3 linked regions of the Variovorax paradoxus B4 genome follow. The protein of the gene in region 3 interacts with the protein of the main gene of each other region in a pairwise test. Links are inferred from orthologs where the notes say so. Each region holds a gene or a part of one and is shown on either strand. Other genes may lie near its edges.

Evidence for each region. The genes of interacting proteins can lie anywhere in the genome.
Region 1: the proteins of aceE (region 3) and VAPA_RS09010 interact in binary tests that used the Escherichia coli proteins (3 or more experiments, as listed by UniProt). The link is inferred for Variovorax paradoxus B4 from one-to-one orthologs.
Region 2: the proteins of aceE (region 3) and nth interact in binary tests that used the Escherichia coli proteins (3 or more experiments, as listed by UniProt). The link is inferred for Variovorax paradoxus B4 from one-to-one orthologs.

The regions. Positions count from the first base shown.
Region 1 is NC_022247.1:1,956,038-1,963,433, forward strand. What follows is about bases 1,606-4,604. They hold VAPA_RS09010 (ATP-binding cassette domain-containing protein), read right to left. Parts: upstream 4,010-4,604; coding sequence 2,201-4,009; downstream 1,606-2,200. Other genes in these bases: VAPA_RS09005 (ABC transporter permease), read right to left, coding at 1,606-2,204; VAPA_RS09015 (HlyD family efflux transporter periplasmic adaptor subunit), read right to left, coding at 4,009-4,604. Also shown: VAPA_RS09000 (ABC transporter permease), read right to left, coding at 1-1,054; more of VAPA_RS09005, read right to left, coding at 1,068-1,605; more of VAPA_RS09015, read right to left, coding at 4,605-5,028; VAPA_RS09020 (TetR/AcrR family transcriptional regulator), read left to right, coding at 5,127-5,846; VAPA_RS09025 (phospholipase D-like domain-containing protein), read right to left, coding at 5,824-7,203; VAPA_RS09030 (glutathione S-transferase family protein), read right to left, coding at 7,238-7,396. UniProt on the Escherichia coli protein: Part of the ABC transporter complex YbhFSR that could be involved in efflux of cefoperazone. Probably responsible for energy coupling to the transport system.
Region 2 is NC_022247.1:3,142,246-3,149,547, reverse strand. Bases 1,606-4,510 are described here. They hold nth (endonuclease III), read right to left. Parts: upstream 3,430-4,510; coding sequence 2,782-3,429; downstream 1,606-2,781. Other genes in these bases: VAPA_RS14675 (aminotransferase-like domain-containing protein), read left to right, coding at 3,571-4,510; VAPA_RS14685 (SDR family NAD(P)-dependent oxidoreductase), read left to right, coding at 1,875-2,771; VAPA_RS14690 (helix-turn-helix domain-containing protein), read left to right, coding at 1,606-1,829. Also shown: VAPA_RS14700 (adenosylcobinamide-GDP ribazoletransferase), read left to right, coding at 1-354; VAPA_RS14695 (histidine phosphatase family protein), read left to right, coding at 351-902; more of VAPA_RS14690, read left to right, coding at 945-1,605; more of VAPA_RS14675, read left to right, coding at 4,511-4,758; VAPA_RS14670 (hypothetical protein), read right to left, coding at 4,768-4,995; VAPA_RS14665 (DUF6172 family protein), read left to right, coding at 5,059-5,385; VAPA_RS14660 (Ldh family oxidoreductase), read right to left, coding at 5,393-6,460; phosphoserine phosphatase SerB, read right to left, coding at 6,817-7,302. UniProt on the Escherichia coli protein: DNA repair enzyme that has both DNA N-glycosylase activity and AP-lyase activity. The DNA N-glycosylase activity releases various damaged pyrimidines from DNA by cleaving the N-glycosidic bond, leaving an AP (apurinic/apyrimidinic) site.
Region 3 is NC_022247.1:2,491,903-2,499,612, reverse strand. What follows is about bases 1,974-5,286. They hold aceE (pyruvate dehydrogenase (acetyl-transferring), homodimeric type), read right to left. Parts: upstream 4,889-5,286; coding sequence 2,174-4,888; downstream 1,974-2,173. Other genes in these bases: VAPA_RS11515 (PAS domain-containing sensor histidine kinase), read left to right, coding at 5,093-5,286; aceF (dihydrolipoyllysine-residue acetyltransferase), read right to left, coding at 1,974-2,123. Outside these bases: VAPA_RS11530 (Ntn hydrolase family protein), read right to left, coding at 1-465; more of aceF, read right to left, coding at 462-1,973; more of VAPA_RS11515, read left to right, coding at 5,287-7,633; VAPA_RS11510 (response regulator transcription factor), read left to right, coding at 7,630-7,710. UniProt on the Escherichia coli protein: Component of the pyruvate dehydrogenase (PDH) complex, that catalyzes the overall conversion of pyruvate to acetyl-CoA and CO(2).

The DNA.
Region 1 (7,396 bases), 540 kb from region 3 along the record:
GCGGAATCAGGTTGTGCCACACCGTGGCCAGGCCCACGCCCTCGAGGTAGACGCGCTGCACCAGGTCGATCGCGAAGCGCAGCGGGTTGGCCATGGTGATCACCTGCAGCACGTGCGGCATGTTGCGCACCGGCGTGGTCAGGCCGGAGAGCAGCATCATCGGCATCAACAGCACGAAGGTGTAGAGCATGGCCTGCTGCATGTTGGCCGACACCGCCGAAATCGAGAGGCCGATGCCCACGCTGGCCACCGTGAAGAAAACCAGCCCGGTGTAGAGCGTGACCAGCGAGCCCGCCATCGGAATGCCGAACCAGAACAGCGCCACCAGCAGGATCAGCGTCGACTGCGCGAGGCCCACCAGCACCGGCGGCAGCGCCTTGCCGATCATGATCTCGAGCGGCGACATCGGCGTGACCAGCAGCTGGTCGAAGGTGCCTTGCTCGCGCTCCCGCGCCACGGAAAGCGCGGTGAGCAGCAGCGTCTGCAGCATGCTGAGCGCGGCGATCAGGCCGGGCAGCAGGTTCCATCGCGTTTCGAGGTTGGGGTTGAACCAGGCGCGCGATTCGATGGTGAGCGGGGCCGGCGGTGCGCCGGCGCGCGCGCGCAGCTCGGCGTTGTAGCGCTCGACCACCGCGCTCACGTAGCCGGCCGCGGAGCCCGCGGTGTTGGAGTTGCGCGCATCCAGGATCAGCTGGATGGCCGCGGACTGTCCCGCGCTGAGCTGCTGCTCGAAGTTCGGCGCGATCTGGATCACGAGCAACGCCTTCTCGGTATCGATGACTTCCCGGATGTCGGCCTGCGTGCGCAGCGTGGCCACGCGATGGAAGACGCCGGTGCTGTCGAGGTGCGCAATCAGCTCGCTCGATGCGCCCGTGCGGCTCTGGTCGAGCAGCGCATAGGGCACGTTCGAGAGGTCGTAGGTGGCGGCATAGCCGAAGACGAGGCTCTGCATGATGGCGGGAACGAACAGGATCACGCGGCTTGCCGGGTCCTTGAAGATGGCGAGCAGCTCCTTCTTGCAGAGGTTGGCGACGCGCAGCAGGAAGTCGATCATGGAAGGCGGTCCTTCAATCCAGGCTCTTGCGCGTGACCACGCGGGCAAGCAGCAGCAGGCCGACCGCATAGGCCACGAGGACCGTGCAGTTGCGCCAGATCAGCGGCCAGACGTCGCCCGCGAGGAACAGCGTCTTGATCAGGTCCATGAAGTAGGTGGCCGGCAGCACGTGGCCGATCACGCGCACGGCGGTGGGCACGTTGCGCAGGTCGAACAGGAAGCCCGACAGCATCATCGAAGGCATGAACGTGACGATCAGCGCCACCTGGCTCGCGAGAAACTGGTTGCGCGTGACCGACGAGATCACCAGCCCCAGGCTCACCGCCACGATCAGGTACAGCATCGAGCTGAGCACCACCGCGAGCAGCGAGCCGTACATCGGCACCGCGAACAGGAAGCGCGCGGCCAGCAGGCACAGCGCAAGGCCCAGCATGCCGACAGCGAAATACGGAATGATCTTGGCCAGCAGTATTTCCACTGGCCGCACCGGCGTGACGAACAGCGCCTCGAGCGTGCCGCGCTCCCATTCGCGCGCCATCACCAATGCGGTGAGAAAGGCGCCAACCAGGGTCATGATGAGCACGATGAGGCCCGGCACCAGGTACCAGGTGCTGGTGTTCGCGGCGTTGAACCACATGCGCTGCTCCACGGTCACGCGGCCCGCTGCGGGGGCGTCGGCACCGGTGCTGCCGCCGCCGCGGTCGGCCTGGCGCACGGCCGATTGCGCCAGGGCGCCGCTCACGTAGGCCTGGATGATGGTCGCGCGCCCGGCGTCGGCGCCATGCACGATGAGCTGCACGTGCGCGTTGCCTGCAGCCAGCGCGCGCGAGAAATCCGAGGGCACGCGCACGATGCCGTCGATCTTGCGTTCGCGCATCAACGCCTCGGCGTCGTGCATGGAGCCCAGCAGCACGGGCGCGATGGTGGGCGAAAGTTGCAGGCCGGCCATGGCCTCATGCGCGGTGGGCGAGGGGTCTTCGAGCACCACGCCCACCGGTGCGTTCTTCACGTCCAGCGACATGCCGTAGCCGAAGATCAGGATCAGCACCATCGGCAGCAGGATGCCGATGGCCAGGTTGCTGCGGTCGCGCAGCAGCTGGCGAAACTCCTTGCGCGTGAGGGAGACGAGCCGGGTGCGGAAGCCGCTCATTGGTGCACCCCAGGCGCTGCGCGCCTTTCCGCCGAGCTGTCTTCCTGCCGCGCCTTCTCGACGATGCCGATGAAGGCCTGCTCCATGTCGATGCGCTTTTCGTCGTCCTCGCCATCGAGTGCCTGCGCCCGCACCTCGCGCGGCGTGCCGATGGCCAGCACCTTGCCGGCGTCCTGGATCACGATGCGGTCGCAGTACTCGGCCTCTTCCATGAAGTGGGTCGTGATGACGACGGTGGTGCCGCCTTCGGCCAGTGCCGTGATGCGGCGCCAGAACTCGCGGCGCGCGAGCGGGTCGGTGCCGCTGGTGGGCTCGTCGAGGAACAGGATCTCGGGCTCGTGCAGCAGGCCCGTGGCCATGGCCAGGCGCTGCCTGTAGCCGCCGGGCAGCTGGCCGCTGGGCGCGTCGAGTTCGCGTTCGAGGCCGAACTGCTGCAGCACCGTGTCCATGCGCCCCTGCAGCTTCTGCCCGCGCAGGCCGTAGGCGCCGCCGAAGAACGAGAGGTTCTCGCGCACCGTGAGATTGCCGTAGAGCGCGAACTTCTGCGACACGTAGCCGATGCGCTGGCGGGCCTGCGCGCGCGCGTGGCGCAGGTCGACGCCCGCCACGCGCAGTTGCCCGCCGCTCGCGGGCAGCAGGCCGCAGAGCATGCGAAAGGTGGTGGTCTTGCCCGCGCCGTTAGGGCCCAGCAGGCCGAAGATCTCACCGCGCCGCACCGAGAAGCTGGTGCTCGCCACGGCCACGAAATCGCCGAAGCGGCGCACCAGGTCCTTCACCTCGATGACCACTTCGCCGGGCTCGCCCTCGGCCGGTGCAAGGCCTTCGCTCGCCGCTGATGGCGCGATGTTCGTGTCGGTGGCCTGCCGGGCGCGCAGCAGCGTCATGAAGCCGTCTTCGAGCCGAGGCGGCACGGGCTCGGCGCGCGCACCGGCGAGCAGCTTCTCGAGGGCCGCGTCGTCCGTGCCTCGGCGGCGGATGAAGTGCACCTCGCCGCCCTTCGGCACGGCATCGACGATCTCTTGCCGCGCATCGAGCAGGCGCGCCTGCATCAGCCGTGGCGCCTCGCCGTCCGGCGGCGCCGCGACAAAGCAGGTGCCCTCTGCATGGCCGCGAATTTCGTCCGGCGTGCCCTGCGCGATCAGCCGGCCCTCCTGCAGCACGAACACGTGGCTGCAGCGCTCGGCCTCGTCGAGGTAGGCGGTGCTCACGATCACCGAAAGCTTTTCCTCGTCGACCAGCTGCTGCACGATCTGCCAGAGCTCGCGCCGCGAGAGCGGATCGACGCCCACGGTGGGTTCGTCGAGCAGCAGCAGGTCGGGCGAGCGCACCAGCGTGCAGGCGAGGCCGAGCTTCTGCTTCATGCCGCCCGAAAGCTTGCCCGCGGGGCGGTCGGTGAAGCGGCCGAGGTCGGTCATTTCCATCAGCCGCGCATAGCGCGCGCGGCGTTGGCCGGCCAGGACGCCGTGCAGGTCGGCGTAGAGGTCGAGGTTCTCCTGCACGCTCAGGTCGTCGTAGAGGCCGAAGCGCTGGGGCATGTAGCTGATGCGGTCCTGCACCGCCTGCGGGTCGGCCGACACGTCGATGCCGAGCACGCGCAGTTCGCCTGCGTCGGCGCGCATCAGGCCGGCCATCAGCCGCAGCAGCGTGGTCTTGCCCGCGCCGTCGGGGCCGACCAGCGCCGTGAGCGTGCCGGAGCGCACTTCGAGCGACACGTCGTCGAGCGCACGCACCACCTGCTTCGAGCCCTTGGCCACGAAGCGCTTGTGCAGGGAGCGTGCAACCACGGCGGGCCCGGTGTCGCGCATCAGGGTTTGCCGTTGGCGGTGGAGGAAGCGAGCTGCAGCCGCACGGTCGCCGGCATGCCGAGCCGCAGCCGGTCTTCCTTGTCGTCGACCATCACGCGGATCTCGTAGACCAGGCTGCTGCGCAGCTCCTCGGTCTGCACCGTCTTGGGCGTGAACTCGGCGACCGACGAGATGTAGCCCACCTTGCCCGCGATCGGCTGGCCGGGCTGGCTGTCCGTGGCCACGCTGGCCGGCTGGCCGGGCCGCACGCGGCCGAGGTCGGGTTCGGCCACATAGGCGCGCACCCACTTGGGATCGGTGATGGCCAGCGTGAAGGCCGGGCGCTGCGGCGAAGCCATGTCGCCGGGCTCGAGCAGGCGGGCGCGCACCACGGCGTCGATGGGCGACTTGAGCTCGGCTTCGGCCAGCTGGTGGTTCATGAGCGCGAGGTCGGCGCGTGCGGATTCGAGCTGGGCCTGCGCCTGCGCGATGTCTTCCTTGCGCGGGCCGGCCACCGCGAGCTGCTGCGCCTTGCGCGCATTGTCCAGCTGCGCGAGCGCCATCTTGCGGCGGGCCTGCGCACTGTCGAGGTCCTGCTGGCTCACCGCGCGTCCGGCCGTGGTCTGGCCGATGGCCTGCAGGCGCGCGAGCTGCTGCCGGGCAAGGTCGGCATCGGCCTGCGCCGCGGCCACCTGGGCGCCGGCCTGCGCCAGTTCCTCGGGGCGGCTGCCGGTCTTCAGGCGCAGCAGCGCCTGCTCCTGCACGCCGATGCGCGCCTGCGACTGCGCCACGCGCAGCACGAGCGAGCGGGTGTCGAGCCGGCCCAGCACCTGCCCGGCCCGCACATGGTCGCCTTCGCGCACCGCGAGTTCGGCCACGCGCTCGCTGGCATTGAAGGCGAGCGAGACCTGGCGCACGTCGACGTTGCCGTACAGCACGAGCTGGTCGGACGGCGCGGCCGAGCGGCTGAAGTACCACCAGCCGCCTGCAGCGGCCGCCAGCGCCACGAGGGCAGCGGCAATGAGAGGTCTCTTGTTCATGGGCGGGTTCCTGCCGGTTTCCACACGGATGCTCGCCGGATGTTATCAAATTGAAATTTGAATTTGAAGTATTTTTTCAGTTCGATTAACCTCGGCGCATGGCGACACGCTCTTCCAATCCCCGTTCCCCCGCTGTGCGCGAGGGTGCGGCGCGCATCCAGCGCACCGACGGCAGCACCACGCGCCTGCACATCCTCGAAACCGCGGGCCAGCTGTTTGCGGAGCGCGGCTTCGCCGAGAGCACCAGCAAGGAAATCTGCACGCGCGCCGGCACCAACATGGCGGCGGTCAACTACCACTTCGGCAGCCGGGACGGGCTCTATGAAGCCGTGCTGATCGAGGCGCACCGCCAGCTCGTGAGCATGGACGAACTGGTCAGCCTGGCCAGCGAGGCTGGCGATCCGCGGTTCAAGCTGCGCGCGTTCCTCACGCACCTGATCGAGCTGGGCAGCCAGCCCAGGGCACCCTGGGGATTCCGGGTGGTGCTGCGCGAGGCGCTGTCGCCTTCGCCGGCGCTGCCTGCGCTGATCCGGCAGGCGGTGCTGCCCAAGGCCCGGCTGATCCGCGGCCTGATCGGCGGCATCATGGGCCTGCCCGAGGACCATCCCTCGGTGCAGCGGGCCCTGCTGTTCGCGGTGCTGCCCTGCATCGTGATGACCGTGGCCCCCAAGGACCTGGCCGGCAAGGTGCTGCCGGCCCTGAAGGATGCCGAGGGCCTGGCGGACGATCTGATGCGCTACGTGTTCGCCGGCCTCGATGCCATCGCGAAGGAGGCGGCCAGGACCGCGGCGCCTGCTAGAGCTGGAAAGCGACGGTGAGCAGCAGCCCTTCGGCCACGTCGCGCACCAGGCCCGGACGCCGCGCGCGGTAGGGCTCGCCGGCGGAAGCGGTGGTGTCGATCCACTCGGCCAGCCAGTCGATCTCGCGCGGGCCGTAGAACACCACGGCCGCCTCGTGGTTGAGCAGCAGGCTGCGCAGGTCGAGGTTGATGGAGCCGCACATGGCCAGCTCGTCGTCGACCACCACGGCCTTGGCGTGGGCCATGAAGGGCAGCATGCGAAAGCTCACGCCCGCGCGGGCCAGGTCGCGCATGGCGCGTGCGCGCACGAAGTCGGCCAGGCGGTGGTTCGACCGCGCGGGCATGGCGATGGTCACCTGCACGCCGCGCCGGGCGGCCAGCCGCAGCGCATCGCGCAGCCCGTCGCCGGGCACGAAGTAGGGCGTGACGGCGAGTACGCGGTGCTCGGCGCGAAAGCAGGCGTCGATCAGCAGCGCATGGGCGGTGTCCTCGGTCTGGTCGGGGCCGCTCGGCAGGAACTGCGCCATGGCGCTGCCCGGGCTTTCCTCCACGTCATCGGCCGTGACGGCGCGCGCCTTGCGCCCGCGCACCGAACTCCAGTCGTGGTCGAACTGGCGCGCCGCCGCGGCGGCCACGCTGCCGCGCAGGTCGAACGAAAGATCGCGCCAGGCTTCGGGGTGCCTGTCGTTGCCGGTGAAGTATTCGCCGGCGAGGTTGCGCCCGCCGGACCACAGCCAGCCGTCGTCGGCAATGGTGAACTTGCGGTGGTTGCGCAGGTTGCGCGGCCCGATGCGGCGCAGGCTGAAGAAGGGGCGGAACACGGCGATTTCGCCGCCCGCCGCACGCAGCAGGCGGATGTGGCGGCGCGGCAGGGTCAGCGCGCCGAAGCCGTCGAGCAGCACGCGCACCTTGATGCCTTCGCGCGCGCGCTGCGCCAGCCGTTCGATCACCGCGCGGCCCAGCGCGTCGTCGCCGATGATGAAGGTGCACACGTCGATGCGTTCGCGCGCGCCGTCGATCACCTGCCACAGCGCCTCGCGGGCGGCGTCGCCGTCGGCATGCAGCCGGATGTCGCAGCGCCCCGGCGGCGCGAGGCCGAAGCTCTCGATGAGGTCGGCGGCCCAGTGCCCCGGCGCAGCCGTGCGCGCGGGCCGCGGCGAGCCCGCGGGGCGCAGCTTGCGCTGGCCGAACAGCAGGTACATCGGCAGGATGACGTAGGGCATCAGCACCAGCCCCATGACCCAGGCAATGGCCGTGGTGGGGGCGCGCTGTTCGCGGCGCGCGCGCGTGGTCAGCACATAGACCAGCAGCGCAAAGGTGACGACAAGAAAATGCTGGGACGGTGAGGGGAGCCAGTCGAACTTCGTATTCGGCATGTGGCAATGAGGCCCGAGGGTTCGTCCGCGCCGGTCAGCGTTGCAGGAAGGCGGGCACGCCGCGCCCCTGGGAGGCCAGGAACCGCATCATGGGGTCGACCGCCGCGCGCACCGCGGGCCGCTCGCCCACGCGGCCGCGCCAGGCCACGAGCCGCGGCGTCGCGTCGGTCATGCCGGCGCCCTTGCGGTCGGC
Region 2 (7,302 bases), 650 kb from region 3 along the record:
GCTGGTGCCATCGTCGGCGCGCATGTGCTTTCGCGGCTGGCGCCGCTGTTCCTGATCCGCTGGCTGCCGTACGTGGGCGACAGCGGCGCAAGCAAGGCCAAGCCCTTGGCCGATGCGATCGGCGGTGGTGCCTTGCTGGTCGGCGGGCTCTGGTCGGTTCCCGCTGCCGGGCTGGTGCTGCTGACACAGGGCCCCGGAAGAACGATGGCCGTGGCGGTGGCATGCGCTCTTGCGGCGCTGGTCATGGCGCGCATGTTCCGGCGCCGGCTGCAGGGATTCACCGGCGACGGGCTCGGCGCGACGCAGCAGGTGTGCGAGCTCGCGATCTACCTCGCGCTGGCCTGGCAGGCATGAAGCTGTGGCTGGTGCGCCATGCGCAGACAGACGCCGCGCCGGGCCTTTGCTACGGCAGCGCGGATGTGGGCGTGCCGGCGGAGGCGACGCTGGCGGTGGCGCATGCGGTGGCTTCGCGCCTGCCCGCGGACCTTGCGCTGGCCCACTCGCCCCTGCGGCGCTGCGCCGAACTCGCGCAAGCCATCGGCAGGCTGCGTCCGGACCTTGCCACGCGCGCCGACCCGCGACTGGCCGAGATGGATTTCGGCGCCTGGGAAGGCCGGCCCTGGTCGTCGATCGCCCGCACCGAGTTCGACGCGTGGACCTGCAATTTCGCCGAAGGGATCCCGGGCGGGCATGGCGAAAGCACGGCCTGCTTCATGCAGCGCATCGGCACGGCCTTCGACGAATGGCGCGCATCGCAGCAGGATGCGGTGTGGGTCACGCACGCGGGCGTGATGCGGGCGGTGGCACTGCTGCATCGCGGCGTGCGGCGCGTCGACGACGCCGCGCAATGGCCGTCGGCGCCCATTGACTACGGGGCGTGCCAGCTGATCGAATGCGGCTGATGCGCGGCGGCACCCGCTGCCGCGCGCCCGTCCGCCACAGCGATGCCGACACTGTCCAAGAACGAACGCCTCTACGTCCGCCTCGACGACGACCCCTTGCATGGGCCGGAGGCCGACATGCCCGCGGGTACGCTGCGCGCCTTTCCGGTCGCCGGGCCGCTGCGGGCGCACGTTGCGCACATTCTTCTCTACAGGGAAACGCTGCCCGAAGGCCGCGAGGTGCTGGAGCGCGTGCTGCCCGATGGGGCGGTGCGGCTGGTCTTCAACCTGGGCGATGCACCCTCGGCGGGCGAGGGTGCCGGGCAAGCCGTCGAGGCCATCGGCGCGTCGGCGGCGCCGGCCCTCGTGCGCCTCTGCCGGAAGATGGAGGGGCTGTCGGTGACCTTGCGTCCCGGCGCGGCCGCGGCGCTGCTGGGAAGGCCGGCCAGCGAGATCGCTGGCACCGCCGTGCACCTGGACGAGCTGTGGCATGGCCGTGGTGCCGAACTGCTGGAGCGCATCGCCCTGCAGCCGGATGACGTGTCGCGTGTGACGGTGCTGTGTGCGGCCCTGCAGCACCGGCTGGCCGATGGCGATGCCACTGTCCACCCGGCGGCGATGCGCGCGGCACAGCTCATCGCCACGTCGGGCGGACGGCGTCCGCTGCGCGAGGTGGCGCAGGTCGTCGGCCTTGGCGAAAGGCGGCTGCAGCAGGTCTTTCGGCAGCAGGTGGGCCTGTCGCCCCGTGCCTGGAGCCGGCTCGCGCGGCTGCATGCCTGCGTGCGCGCATTGCGCCTGCAGCGCGAACCCGCCTGGGCGGACCTTGCGCTGGACGGGGGCTTCTATGACCAATCGCACCTCATCAACGAGTTCCAGGCCCTTTGCGGCCTCACGCCGACGGAGTTTCTGGGACGCGCGATTTCGGGTTCTTCCAAGACGGCGGATTGATGCGGCCTTACTGTTGCTTCGAACTCGCAACGAAAGGACAGGACGATGCAATCGGAAAGCAGGGAGCGGCCGCTGAAGGGCCGCGTGGCCGTGGTCACCGGCGCCAGCCGCGGCGCGGGCCGCGGCATTGCGCTGGAACTGGGCGCCGCGGGCGCCACCGTGTACGTCACCGGGCGAAGCACGCGCGGGCAGCCGGCAAGAGGCTATGGCCAGCTGCTCGCGCTCTCGGAACTCGAAGCCCTGCCGGGCAGCATCGACGAAACGGCCGACGAGGTCGCGCGCATGGGCGGACGCGGCATTGCGGTGCGCTGCGATCACACGCAGGAAGACGAGGTGAAGCAGCTCTTTGCGCAGGTGCAGCGCGAGCAGGGCCGTGTGGACCTGCTCGTCAACAACGCCTGGGGCGGCCACGAAACTTTCACCGGCGTGTTCGAGGCACCGTTCTGGGAGCATCCGCTTTCCAACTGGGACTCGATGTTCGACCGCGGCGTGCGCAACCACCTGCTCACCAGCCGATTCGCCGCGCCAGTGATGGTGGCGCAAAAGAGCGGGCTGATCGTGACCACCACCTTCTGGGACCGCGACAACTACCTGCGCGGGAACCTGTTCTACGACCTCGCCAAATCGGCCATGACCCGGCTGGCCTTTGGCATGGCGCAGGAACTTCGTCCCCACGGCGTCGCTTCGCTCGCCGTGTCGCCGGGCTGGATGCGCACCGAGTTCGTGCTGGCCGGCCACAAGACCGACGAGGCGCACTGGCGCGAGCGCCCGGCGCTGGCGCGGACCGAGTCGCCGCGCTATCTCGGCCGCGCGGTGGCGGCGCTGGCGGGCGATGCGCAGGTGCTGGAGAAGAGCGGCGGCGTGCACCGCGTGGCCGACCTGGCCCGGGAATACGGTTTCACCGACGTCGATGGCCGGCAGGTCCAAGCGTTCGAAATGTAGAGCGCCCGGCTCAGCCCGGCTTGGGCGCCGGCGTCTTCGGCTTGTAGTCGCACAGCGTGTGCGCCGCGCATTCCCAGCAGCGGGGCTTGCGCGCCACGCAGATGTAGCGCCCGTGCAGGATCAGCCAATGGTGCGCATGCAGCCGGAATTCGAACGGGACACGTTTCTCCAGCTTGAGTTCCACTTCGAGCGGCGTCTTGCCCGGCGCAAGCCCGGTGCGGTTGCCGACGCGGAAGATGTGCGTGTCGACCGCGATCGTCGCCTCGCCGAACGCCACGTTGAGCACCACGTTGGCGGTCTTGCGGCCGACGCCCGGCAGCGCCTCGAGCTCGGCGCGCGTGCGGGGCACCTCGCCGCCGTGCAGTTCCACCAGCATGCGGCAGGTCTCGATCAGGTGCCTGGCCTTGCTGCGGTAGAGCCCGATGGTCTTGATGTATTCCTCCAGGCCTTCCACGCCCAGCCCGAGGATCGCCTGCGGCGTGTTCGCCACTGGAAAAAGCTTGCGCGTGGCCTTGTTCACGCCCACGTCGGTCGCCTGCGCGGAGAGCAGCACGGCGGCCAGCAGTTCGAACGGCGTGGTGTATTCGAGCTCGGTTTCGGGGGTGGGATTGGCCGCCTGCAGGGTGGCGAAGAAGAGGGGAATGTTGTCTTTTTTCATGGGATCTGAAAGCGCGGCGCTCGTCTGCCGCGCGGAGCAGGGCGGCGATAGACGCAATATATCGTTGAAAGGCGATAGCCTTACGCAGCTTTATTGCCCGCGGCTTTCGCCACAATAGCGCCCCAGAAAGTGAGACTTCCCATGCAATTCGCTTCCCGCCTCGACAACGTCGAAACCTCCGCCATCCGCGAACTCTTCAAGCTGCTCGGCAAGCCCGGCATCATCAGCTTTGCGGGCGGCTTCCCCGACAGCGCCATGTTCGACGTGGAGGGCCTGAAGGAGGCGAGCCAGAAGGCGCTGACCGAGGAGCCCGGCGGCGCGCTGCAGTACGGCGCCACCGAAGGCTACGAGCCGCTGCGCACGCAGCTCAGCGCCTTCATGAAGACCAAGGGCGTCGACGTGGACACTAGCGGCCTGATCGTCACCACCGGCAGCCAGCAGGCGCTCGACCTGCTGGGCAAGACCATGATCTCGCCCGGCGACAAGGTGATCGTCGAAGGCCCGACCTTCCTGGCCACCATCCAGTGCTTCCGCCTCTACGGCGCGCAGCTCATCAGCGCGCCCATCGATGCCAACGGCGTGAAGACCGACGAGCTCGAGAAACTCATCGCCGAGCACAAGCCCAAGTTCGTCTACCTGATTCCCACCTTCGGCAACCCGAGCGGTGCCATGCTGAGCCTGGAGCGCCGCAAGAAGGTGCTCGAACTGGCGGTCAAGTACCAGACGCTGATCGTCGAGGACGATCCCTACGGCGACCTCTACTTCGGCGAAGCGCCGCCGCCTTCGATCCTGGCGCTGAGCAAGGACGTACCAGGCAGCCGCGAGCTGCTCGCGCACTGCGGCAGCCTGAGCAAGGTGCTGAGCCCGGGCCTGCGCATCGGCTGGATGATCGCGCCGGCCGAGCTGCTGGCCAAGGCCACGATGTGCAAGCAGTTCAGCGATGCGCACACCAGCACCTTCTCGCAGGCCACGGCCGCGCAATACCTCAAGAGCGGCCGCATGCCGGCCACGCTGGCGCACGTGCGCGAGGTGTACGGCCAGCGCGCGCAGGCCATGGGCGCGGCGCTCAAGCGCGAACTGGGCGATGCGGTGAGTTTCACGCAGCCGCAGGGCGGCCTGTTCTTCTGGGCCCGCCTCACAGGGGCCAATGGCAAGCTGGCCGATGCCAACGAACTGGCCAAGCGCGCCATCGAGAAGCTCGTGGCCTTCGTGCCCGGGGCGCCGTTCTATGCCGAGAAGCCCGACCTGGCGACGCTGCGGCTGAGCTTTGCGACGGCCGACGTGGCCAAGATCGAAGAGGGCGTGAAGCGCCTGGGCCAGGCCCTGTAGGCCGTCAGTTCAGGGCGAGCGGTGCAGGCGGGGCGCCGCCAGCAGCGCCAGGTTGTCCGCAATGGCCGCATCCACGTTCGGATAGCGGCCTTTCATTTTCGATAGCGTCATGATGGTCTGCAGCGCCTTCAGGTCCTTGACTGAGGGTGCGACCTTGATCTGCGCGATGGCCGCCGATGCGTTGCCGCCGTTGACCAATGCCATCACCTTGCTTGCCCAGTCGTTTGCGCGCGCCATGTCTTCACCTGCTTTCGTTAAAACCACCGCCGACTGTACACAGGCTGCGGGTTAGGATCGACCATGAGAAAAACCTTTCAGCTTCAGGTCGAGGGCAAGCACCCCGACCGCCTCCTCGAAGCCATCAAGCACGAGATCCGCAAGTACATCAAGCGCGAGCGGCGCCGCGAGTTGCCCGAGGGCAGCGACTTCTGGGACTTCGATTGCAGGTTCGGCGCCTCGGCAGAAGCCGCCGAAGTCGTACACCTGTCGGCCATCACAGGTCTGATCGACGGCATCGTCAAGGATGCCGGCAAGCAGTTCTACGTCGAGATCCTGGCCAAGCCCGGCAAGCGCAAGCCGCGCGCGGCCGGGGAGCCGGCAGCGGAAGAATCGCCCGAAGAAATCTAGCCGACCCTCAGAGCAGGCCCTGCGCGAGCCGCAGCCCGTGGCGCTGCTCCGCATCCTGCAGCGAACGTGCGATCGACGGGTGCAGCCGCACCCCGTTCTTCGACTGCGCATCGCGGCGCTTCAAGCCGCCTTCGCCCGGCAGCCGCACGGGCTTGGCCGGGTCAATGGGCACGTTGTTGCGGCACTGCGCCGCCACATGGTCCATCTGCCGCAGGAAAGCTTCCTTGCCGCCGAAGGCATGCAGATCGTGCAGCGTGACGTGCACCGTCGCGCCCCAGCCTTCGGGCGGGTCGGCCCGGCCATGGCCCGCGAGCCCGGCGGTCAGCGTCTCGACCAGCAATGCCATGCCATAGCCCTTGTGCCCATGGCTCAAGCCCCCCACGGGCAGCAGCGTGCCGGGCGGCTGGTCGAACAGCACCTGCGGGTCGTTCGACGGCTTGCCGGTGGCGTCGATCAGCCATTCCTCCGCAAAGGTTTCGCCCGCGGCGCGCTTGCGGTTGCTCATGCCGTTGGTGGTGATGGAGGCCGAGATGTCGACCATCACGCCGCCTTGCGAGAGCGGAAAGCCCATGGCCAGCGGATTCGGCGTGAACACCGCCTGCGTGCCGCCGAAGGGCGCGACGCTGGCCGTGTTGGGGTCGGAGCAGGCGAGCAGCATCAGCATGTCTTCCTCGAGCGCGCGCAGCATGTAGACGGCGAGGCAGGCGATGTGGTGGCTGCGGCGGATCACGAGCGAGGCGGTGCCGAGTTCGCGGGCGCGAGGAACCAGCAGGTCCATGCCCTGGTCCATGAGCCAGGGGCCGGGCAGGCGCTTGCCGTCCCAGAGCACGGCAGCGGGGCGGTCCGACAGCACTTCGGGCGCGCCGCCCGGCGTCATGCCGCCGGATTCGAGTTCCTTCACATAGCCGGCCAGCAGCGCGAGGCCGTGCGTGTCGTGCCCAAGCAGGTCGCCTTCGACCAGGGTACGGGCGACGCTGTCGGCCATCGGGGCGGCGAGCCCGGCCTTCTGCAGCAGGGCGCTGGCGTAGTCCTTGAGCGCGTCGGCGCGGTAGAGCGGGGCGGTTGTGTCGGTCATCTCAGGTCTCCATCAAGCTGTTTGTTGCGGGGCTGCTTGTGTTTGTGGGGTGTGTTCGTGCGGGCGCTGTTGTTCAGGGTGCGTGCACAGGCCACCGGGTACTCCCCTCCGCGAATGTCCCCCGGCCTTCGGCTTCCTCCTTTATTTCGCGTGCGGGAGTACCCGGTGCCCTGCGCACGAGGGCACGCCGCTGGTGCGTCTGAGATCAACAACTGTTCTGAACAACGATCACGCTGGCGGTGTGCTCTGCGCAGCGAAATAAAGGAGGAGGCCGCAGGCCGGGGGACATTCGCGGAGCAGAGCACACCGCCAGCGTGATCGCGCCCCGAACCCAATGCCTCACACACGGCAAGGTCTCATTTCAGGACTTCCAGCAGGCGGTCGAGGCCACCTTCATTGATCGCCACCATGGCCTGCTCGCGGACCTTCGGCTTCGCGTGGTAGGCCACCGAAAGGCCGGCTTCGCCCATCATCGGCAGGTCGTTCGCGCCGTCGCCCACGGCAATGGCTTCCTGCGGAGAGATGCCCAGGAGGGATGCGACCTCGAGCAGCGTGCGGCGCTTCTCGGCGCCGTCGCAGATGTCGCCCCAGCTCTGCGTCACCACCTGGCCGGTGAGCTTGCCGTCGGCCTCGTCGAGCAGGTTGGAGCGCGCGAAGTCGATGCCCAGCCGGTCCTTCACGCGGTTCGCGAAGAAGGTGAAGCCACCCGACACCAGCAGCACCTTGAGGCCGGCCACCTTGCAGGCCGCCACCAGTTCCGCCGCGCCCGGATTGAGCTTCAGCCGCTGGTCGTAGACCTGCTGCAGCGCCTCGACCGGCACGCCCTGCAGCAGCGCCACGCG
Region 3 (7,710 bases):
CGCGTGCATGGCGCCGAGCGCAAAGCTGCGTCCCGAGCCGATGGACCAGAACTGCTTGAACTCGAACACCTCGCGGTAGCTGTAGATGCCGTAGATGCCGCTCTGGTTGGCCATCAGCATCGTGAACTGGCTCGACTCGTAGGGCTCGTGCTCGTCTTCCTTGGTCTGCATGAAGAACGAGTCCTTCAGCACCGGATGCAGCAGCGTGAAGGTGCGGAAGATCTCGTGCTTGCTGCCGAACAGCAGCGCCTCGCGCGGCTGCGCGGCCAGCGCATGCTGCAGCACCAGGAAGTGCGCAGCGGCGCCGGCCACGGCAAACAGGCTCTGCCCCGCCGCGTCTTCGACAGTGAAGATCTTCTGGTTCGCCTCGGCGCGGTGCGAGAGCCGCGTGTCGCCGAAGGTCACCAGCGAGTCAGCGGCCATCGTGACCTGGCCGCCTTTGCGGACGGCCACTACCGTGGTCATAGCAGGATTCGGCGATAGTCCGCGAGCACTTGCCCAAGATAGGCGTTGAAGCGCGCGGCCAGGGCACCATCGATCACGCGGTGGTCGTACGACAGCGACAGCGGCAGCGTCAGGCGCGGCACGAACTGCTTGCCGTCCCACACCGGCTTCATCTGGCCCTTGGAGAGGCCGAGGATGGCCACTTCGGGGGCGTTGATGATGGGTGTGAAGTGCGTGCCGCCGATGCCGCCGAGCGAGCTGATCGAGAAGCAGCCGCCCTGCATGTCGGCCGAACCGAGCTTGCCGTCGCGCGCCTTCTTGGCGAGCTCGCCCATTTCCTGGCTGATCTGCAGGATGCCCTTCTTGTCGGCATCCTTCAGCACCGGCACCACGAGCCCGTTGGGCGTGTCGGCCGCGAAGCCGATGTGGAAGTACTGCTTGTAGACCAGCTGGTCGCCGTCGAGGCTGGCGTTGAAGTCGGGGAATTTCTTCAGCGCCGCAACCACCGCCTTGATCACGAAGGCCAGCATCGTGACCTTGATGCCCGACTTCTCGTTTTCCTTGTTGGTGGAGACGCGGAAGGCCTCGAGCTCGGTGATGTCGGCTTCGTCGTTGTTGGTGACGTGCGGGATCATCACCCAGTTGCGGTGCAGGTTGGCGCCGCTGAGCTTCTTGATGCGCGACAGGTCCTTGCGCTCGACCGTGCCGAACTTCGCGAAGTCGACCTTGGGCCAGGGAATGAGGCCCAGTGCGGCGCCGTCTGCGCCGCCGCCGGTCGGTGCCTTGGCCGCCGAGGCCTTGGTGCTGGCCTGGCCGCTCATCACGGCCTTGGTGAAACCCTGGACGTCTTCCTGCGTGATGCGGCCCTTGGGGCCGGAGCCCTTGACCTCCTCGAGCGGCACGCCGAGTTCGCGGGCGAACTTGCGCACCGAGGGCGAGGCGTGCGGCAGGTTGGCGCTGGGCGCCGTGGTGGGATCGTGCGGCGCGGCTGCGGACGGTGCCGGCGAAGCGGCGGGTGCCGGTGCGCTGGCGGTCGCGGCAGCCGGTGCGGCTGCGGCTGCGGCAGCTTGCGCGGGCGCAGGGGTTGCGGCACCCGCAGCACCTTCGAGCACGGCGATCAGGTCACCGATGTTGACGGTATCGCCGACCTTGACCTTGAGTTCCTTGAGCACGCCGGCCGCCGACGACGGGATTTCCATCGAGGCCTTGTCCGACTCCACCGTGATCAGCGACTGGTCGGCCGCGATCGTGTCGCCGGGTTTCACCAGCAGCTCGATGACTGCGACGTCCTTGAAGTCGCCGATGTCCGGCACCTTGACGTCGATCGAGCCCGACACGGCCGGCGCGGCGGCAGGCGCGGGCGCCGCTGCCGCAGGGGCCGGTGCTGCGGCCGCAGGAGCCGCGGCAGGTGCGGCAGCCGGCGCTGCAGCAGCACCCGCTTCCTCGGCCTCGAGCACCAGCACCACCGAGCCCTCTTTCACCTTGCCGCCGACCGCGACCTTGATCTCCTTGACCACACCGGCGGTCGACGACGGAATCTCCATCGACGCCTTGTCCGATTCCACGGTGATGAGCGACTGCTCGGCCTTGACCGTGTCGCCCACCTTCACAAGCACCTCGATCACCGCGACTTCATCGAAATCGCCGATGTCCGGCACCTTGACTTCCACTGCTGCCATATCGTTTGTCTCCCGCCGTGAGGCGCCGTTCGTTCGTTGGTTGTTGATGTTCAAGCGTAAAGCGGGTTGACCTTGTCGACATTGATGCCGTACTTCTTGATCGCCTCGACCACCTTGGCCACAGGCACCGTGCCGTCTTCGCTCAGCGCCTTGAGCGCAGCCACCACGATGTAGTGGCGGTTGATTTCGAAGTGCTCGCGCAGCTTGTTGCGGAAGTCGCTGCGGCCGAAGCCGTCTGTGCCCAGCACCTTGTAGGTGCGGCCCTTCGGGATGAAGGGGCGGATCTGTTCCGCATACGCCTTCATGTAGTCGGTCGATGCCACCACCGGACCGGCCGTGGGTGCGAGCTGCTCGGCCACGAAGGGCACGCGTGGCGCCTGGTCCGGGTGCAACAGGTTCCAGCGGTCGGCGTCCTGGCCGTCGCGCGTCAGCTCGTTGAAGCTCGGGCAGCTCCACACCGAGGCGGAGACGCCCCAGTCCTTTTCGAGCAGCTCTTGCGCAGCGAAGCTTTCGCGCAGGATCGTGCCGCTGCCCAGCAGTTGCACGGTGGGCGACTTGGCCTTCAGCGCCGGGCCCTGCTTCGACAGGTACATGCCCTTGATGATCTGCTCTTCGGTGCCGGGCTGCAGGCCGGGCATCGGGTAGTTCTCGTTGAGCAGCGTGAGGTAGTAGTAGACGTTGTCCTGGCGCTCGACCATGCGCTTCAAGCCGTGGTGCAGGATCACGCCCACTTCATGCGCGAAGGTCGGGTCGTAGCTCACGCAGTTCGGGATGGTGTTGGCCAGGATGTGGCTGTGGCCGTCTTCGTGCTGCAGGCCTTCGCCGTTGAGCGTGGTGCGCCCCGAGGTGCCGCCCAGCAGGAAGCCGCGCGCCTGCATGTCGCCGGCCGCCCAGGCCAGGTCGCCGATGCGCTGGAAGCCGAACATCGAGTAGTACACGTAGAACGGCACCATGATGCGATTGTTCGTGCTGTACGACGTGGCCGCCGCGATCCAGCTCGACATGCCGCCCGCTTCGTTGATGCCTTCCTGCAGGATCTGGCCGGCCTTGTCTTCCTTGTAGTACATGACCTGGTCCTTGTCGACCGGGGTGTACTGCTGGCCTGCGGGGTTGTAGATGCCGATCTGGCGGAACAACCCTTCCATGCCGAAGGTCCGTGCTTCGTCCACGAGGATGGGAACGACGCGCGGGCCCAGGGCCTTGTCGCGCAGCAGCTGCGTGAGGAAGCGCACGTAGGCCTGCGTGGTCGAGATCTCGCGGCCTTCGGCCGTGGGCTCCATCACCGACTTGAAGACGTCGAGCGAAGGCACCGTGAAGCTCTCGTCGGCCTTGGTGCGGCGGTGCGGCAGGTAGCCGCCGAGGGCCTTGCGGCGCTCGTGCAGGTACTTCATTTCCGGCGTGTCGTCGGCCGGCCTGTAGAACGGCAGGTCGGAGATCTGGCTGTCCGGGATCGGGATGTTGAAGCGGTCGCGGAAGGCCTTGATGTCCTCGTCGCCGAGCTTCTTGGTCTGGTGGACCGTGTTCTTGCCCTCGCCGATCTTGCCCATGCCGAAGCCCTTGACCGTCTTGATCAGGAGCACCGTCGGCTGGCCCTTGTGCTTCACGGCCGCGTCGAAGGCCGCGTAGACCTTTTGCGAATCGTGGCCACCGCGGCGCAGTTGCCAGATGTCGTCGTCGCTCATCTTGGACACCATTTCGAGCGTGCGCGGGTCACGGCCGAAGAAATGCTTGCGCACGTAGGCGCCGTCGTTGGCCTTGAAGGCCTGGTAGTCGCCGTCGTTGGTCTCCATCATGATCTTGCGCAGCGCTCCGTCCTTGTCGCGCGCCAGCAGCGGGTCCCAGCTGCTGCCCCAGATCAGCTTGATGACGTTCCAGCCCGAACCGCGGAACTCGCCTTCGAGCTCCTGGATGATCTTGCCGTTGCCGCGCACCGGCCCGTCCAGGCGCTGCAGGTTGCAGTTGATGACGAAGATCAGGTTGTCGAGGCCTTCGCGCGCGGCGAGGCCGATGGCGCCCAGCGATTCGACCTCGTCCATTTCGCCGTCGCCGCAGAACACCCAGACCTTGCGGTTCTCGGTGTTGGCGATGCCACGGGCATGCAGGTACTTGAGGAAGCGGGCCTGGTAGATGGCCATCAGCGGGCCGAGGCCCATCGAGACGGTCGGGAATTGCCAGAACTCGGGCATCAGCTTCGGATGCGGGTAGCTGGACAGGCCGTTGCCGTCGACTTCCTGGCGGAAATTGAGAAGTTGTTCTTCGCTCAGGCGGCCTTCGAGGTAGGCGCGGGCATAGATGCCGGGCGAGACGTGGCCCTGGATGTAGAGGCAGTCGCCGCCGTGGTTTTCGCTCTCGGCGTGCCAGAAGTGGTTGAAACCGGCACCGAACATGTTGGCCAGCGAGGCGAAGGAGCCGATGTGGCCGCCCAGGTCGCCGCCTTCGGCGGGGTGGTGGCGGTTGGCCTTGACCACCATCGCCATGGCGTTCCAGCGCATGTAGGCGCGCAGGCGCTCCTCGATCTCGAGGTTGCCGGGGCAGCGCTCTTCCTGGTCGGGCTCGATGGTGTTGACGTAGGCCGTATTGGCGGAGAACGGCTTGTCGATGCTGTGTTGCCGCGCATGTTCGAGCAGCTGCTCGAGAAGGAAGTGGGCCCGTTCAGGTCCCTCGCTTTGAATCACGGAGGACAGTGCATCCATCCATTCACGGGTTTCCTGGGCGTCCGCGTCGTTCGCGGCCGAACCGAACAGGTTCTCGGGATTTGCCGACATGCTTGTCTCTCCTTTAGGGCTGTGGCTGTAATTTAGTGCGCTCTTCGATCACCGCGCGGGAGTTTCTCATAGAAATACTTCTATTTCAAATGGTGCATGCTAATTTCTCAATATGAAATTTAGAAACAAAGTCGCCCGCGCCGGAATCAATGGCACTGCGGCCCCTCTCTCCTTGGCACAGGGGCCATCACCTAAACTCGCAGGATGCCTTTTTCCTCTCCGCTGGCGGTTGCCCGCAGCGCCGTGAATGCGTCTCCGCTCTCGTGGTGGCGCCGCTGGTGGCGCCAGCAAACGCCGGTGCTGCAAGACGCGGTCGCCATGCTGGCGCCGATCGCGGCGGTGCTGCTGTTTCTGGCCGCCATCGTTTCGGCGTTCTGGTACCTGCGCACCGAAGAAGTCGAGCGCGAGCAGGAGTCGGTGCGGCGGGACGTCGAATACGCGCAGCAGCGCATGCGCCTGCGCCTGCTCGAACGCCAGGAACAGCTGATGCGCATCGCGCGCGACGCCTCGAACCGCGAGATCGACCCGATCGAATTCGCGAGCCGCGCGGAATCGCTGGTGAGCCAGTTTCCCGAGCTGCAGACCGTCACCTGGATCGACGATCGGCGCCGTTTCAAGGCCGGCTATTCGGCGCCGAGCGTGCATCCTGCGCAGCAGCACCTGATCGGCGACGTGCTGCGCCCGGGCGACGTGGAGAGCAACTACGCCCTGGCGCGCGAGCTGCGCCAGCCGGTTTTCTCCCAGCCGGTGGCGGGCGGCGATCCCGCGGCGATGCTGCAGCTGCACATTCCCCTCTTCGACCAGGGCCTGTTCGCGGGCGTGGTGCTGGGCGAATTTTCGGTCGATGGCCTGCTGCGCTACGGCATGCCGTCGGAAGTGCAGGCGCGCTACGCGGTCTCGCTGCTCGACGCCAAAGGCAGCGTGCTCGCGGGCAATACGGCCAACCCGAGGGAAAGCGGCACGCGGCTCCTCCCCTGGACGGAAAGAACCAATGAGTACGAGGTGCCGGTTTCGCCCGTCGGCAACGCGCTGGTATTGCGCGCCCAGGCCTACCGCACTTCGCAGGGGGTGGTCGGCAACGGCCTGTTCTGGCTGGTCTGTGCGCTCAGCGTGCTGACGAGCTGGATGCTGATCGGCACCTGGCGCCACACCCGGCGGCGCCAGCAGGCACAGCAGCGGCTGGTCGCCGAGACCAACTTCAGGCGCGCGATGGAAAACTCCATGCTGACCGGCATGCGCGTGCTCGACCTGCAGGGGCGCATCACCTACGTGAACGCCGCCTTCTGCGCGATGACCGGCTGGAGCGAGGCCGAACTGGTGGGCCAGTCGCCGCCCTTCCCCTACTGGCTGGAGTCGGACCGCGAAGTCATGAACGAGCGGCTCGAGGAAGAACTGCACGGACGCGCCCTGCCCGGCGGCTTCCAGGTGCGCGTGAAGCGCAAGAACGGCAGCGTGTTCAATGCCCGGCTCTATGTATCGCCGCTGATCGACGCACGCGGCCACCAGACCGGCTGGATGACGTCGATGACCGACATCACCGAGCCCACGCGCATCCGCGAGCAGTTGTCGGCATCGTACGAACGCTTCACCACGGTGCTGGAGGCACTCGACGCCGCCGTGTCGGTCGCGCCCATCGGCAGCGAAGAGCTGCTGTTCGCGAACAAGCTGTACCGCCTCTGGTTCGGCTCCGACACCGTCGGCCACCTGGGCATGGTGGCGCAGGCCGGCGTGCCGGCCTCGAACGCGCATGACGAAGGCCTCGACGACGTCGACCCGTACGCCGGCCTCCCGATCGATACCCTGACCGCCGCACAGACGGCCAACAACGAGATCTTCGTGCCGCACCTGGGCAAGTGGCTCGAAGTGCGTTCGCGCTACCTGACATGGGTCGACGGCCGGCTGGCCCAGCTGGTGATTGCCACCGACATCACGCCGCGGCGCGATGCCGAGGAGCAGGCCGCCGCGCAGGCCGACCGCGCACAGGCCGCGAGCCGCCTGATCACCATGGGCGAAATGGCGTCGAGCGTGGCGCACGAACTCAATCAGCCGCTCACGGCCATCACCAACTACTGCAACGGAATGATGTCGCGCCTCAAGGGGCAGGCCATCGACACCGAGGCGCTGCTCGCGGCGCTGGAGAAAACCTCCAAGCAGGCGCAGCGCGCGGGACAGATCATCCAGCGCATCCGCTCCTTCGTGAAGCGCAGCGAGCCCAACCGCACGGCCGCCGACGTGTCCACCATGGTCAGCGAAGCGGTCGAACTCGCAGGCATCGAGCTGCGGCGGCGCAACGTGCGGCTCAACCACTACGTGGCCGCGCGGCTGCCGGTGGTGCAGGTGGACCCGATCCTGATCGAGCAGGTGATGGTCAATCTGCTGAAGAACGCGGCCGAGTCCATCGACATTGCCGAGCGTCCGCTCGCGCGCCGAAGCGTGGAGCTGCGCGTGCTGCCGAAGCTGATCGAGGGCCACAACGCCATCGAGTTCTCGGTGCAGGACACCGGCAAGGGCCTGGCTCCCGAGGTGATGGACCGTCTGTATGAAGCCTTTTTCTCTACCAAGCCGGAAGGCATGGGCATCGGGCTGAACCTTTGCCGCACCATCGTCGAGTCCCATCGCGGCAGGATGCAGGCGGAGAACATCTACAATGGTCTGGATGTGATCGGATGCCGTTTTTCCTTCTGGATTCCGGTGTTGGACGCTCCCAGTTCCGTAGCAAGCGACGAGGCAAAGGTACCTGCATGAGTTTGATTCCGAAGAAGGGCACTGTCTATGTCGTCGACGACGACGAAGCCGTGCGAGATTCGTTGCAATGGCTGCTC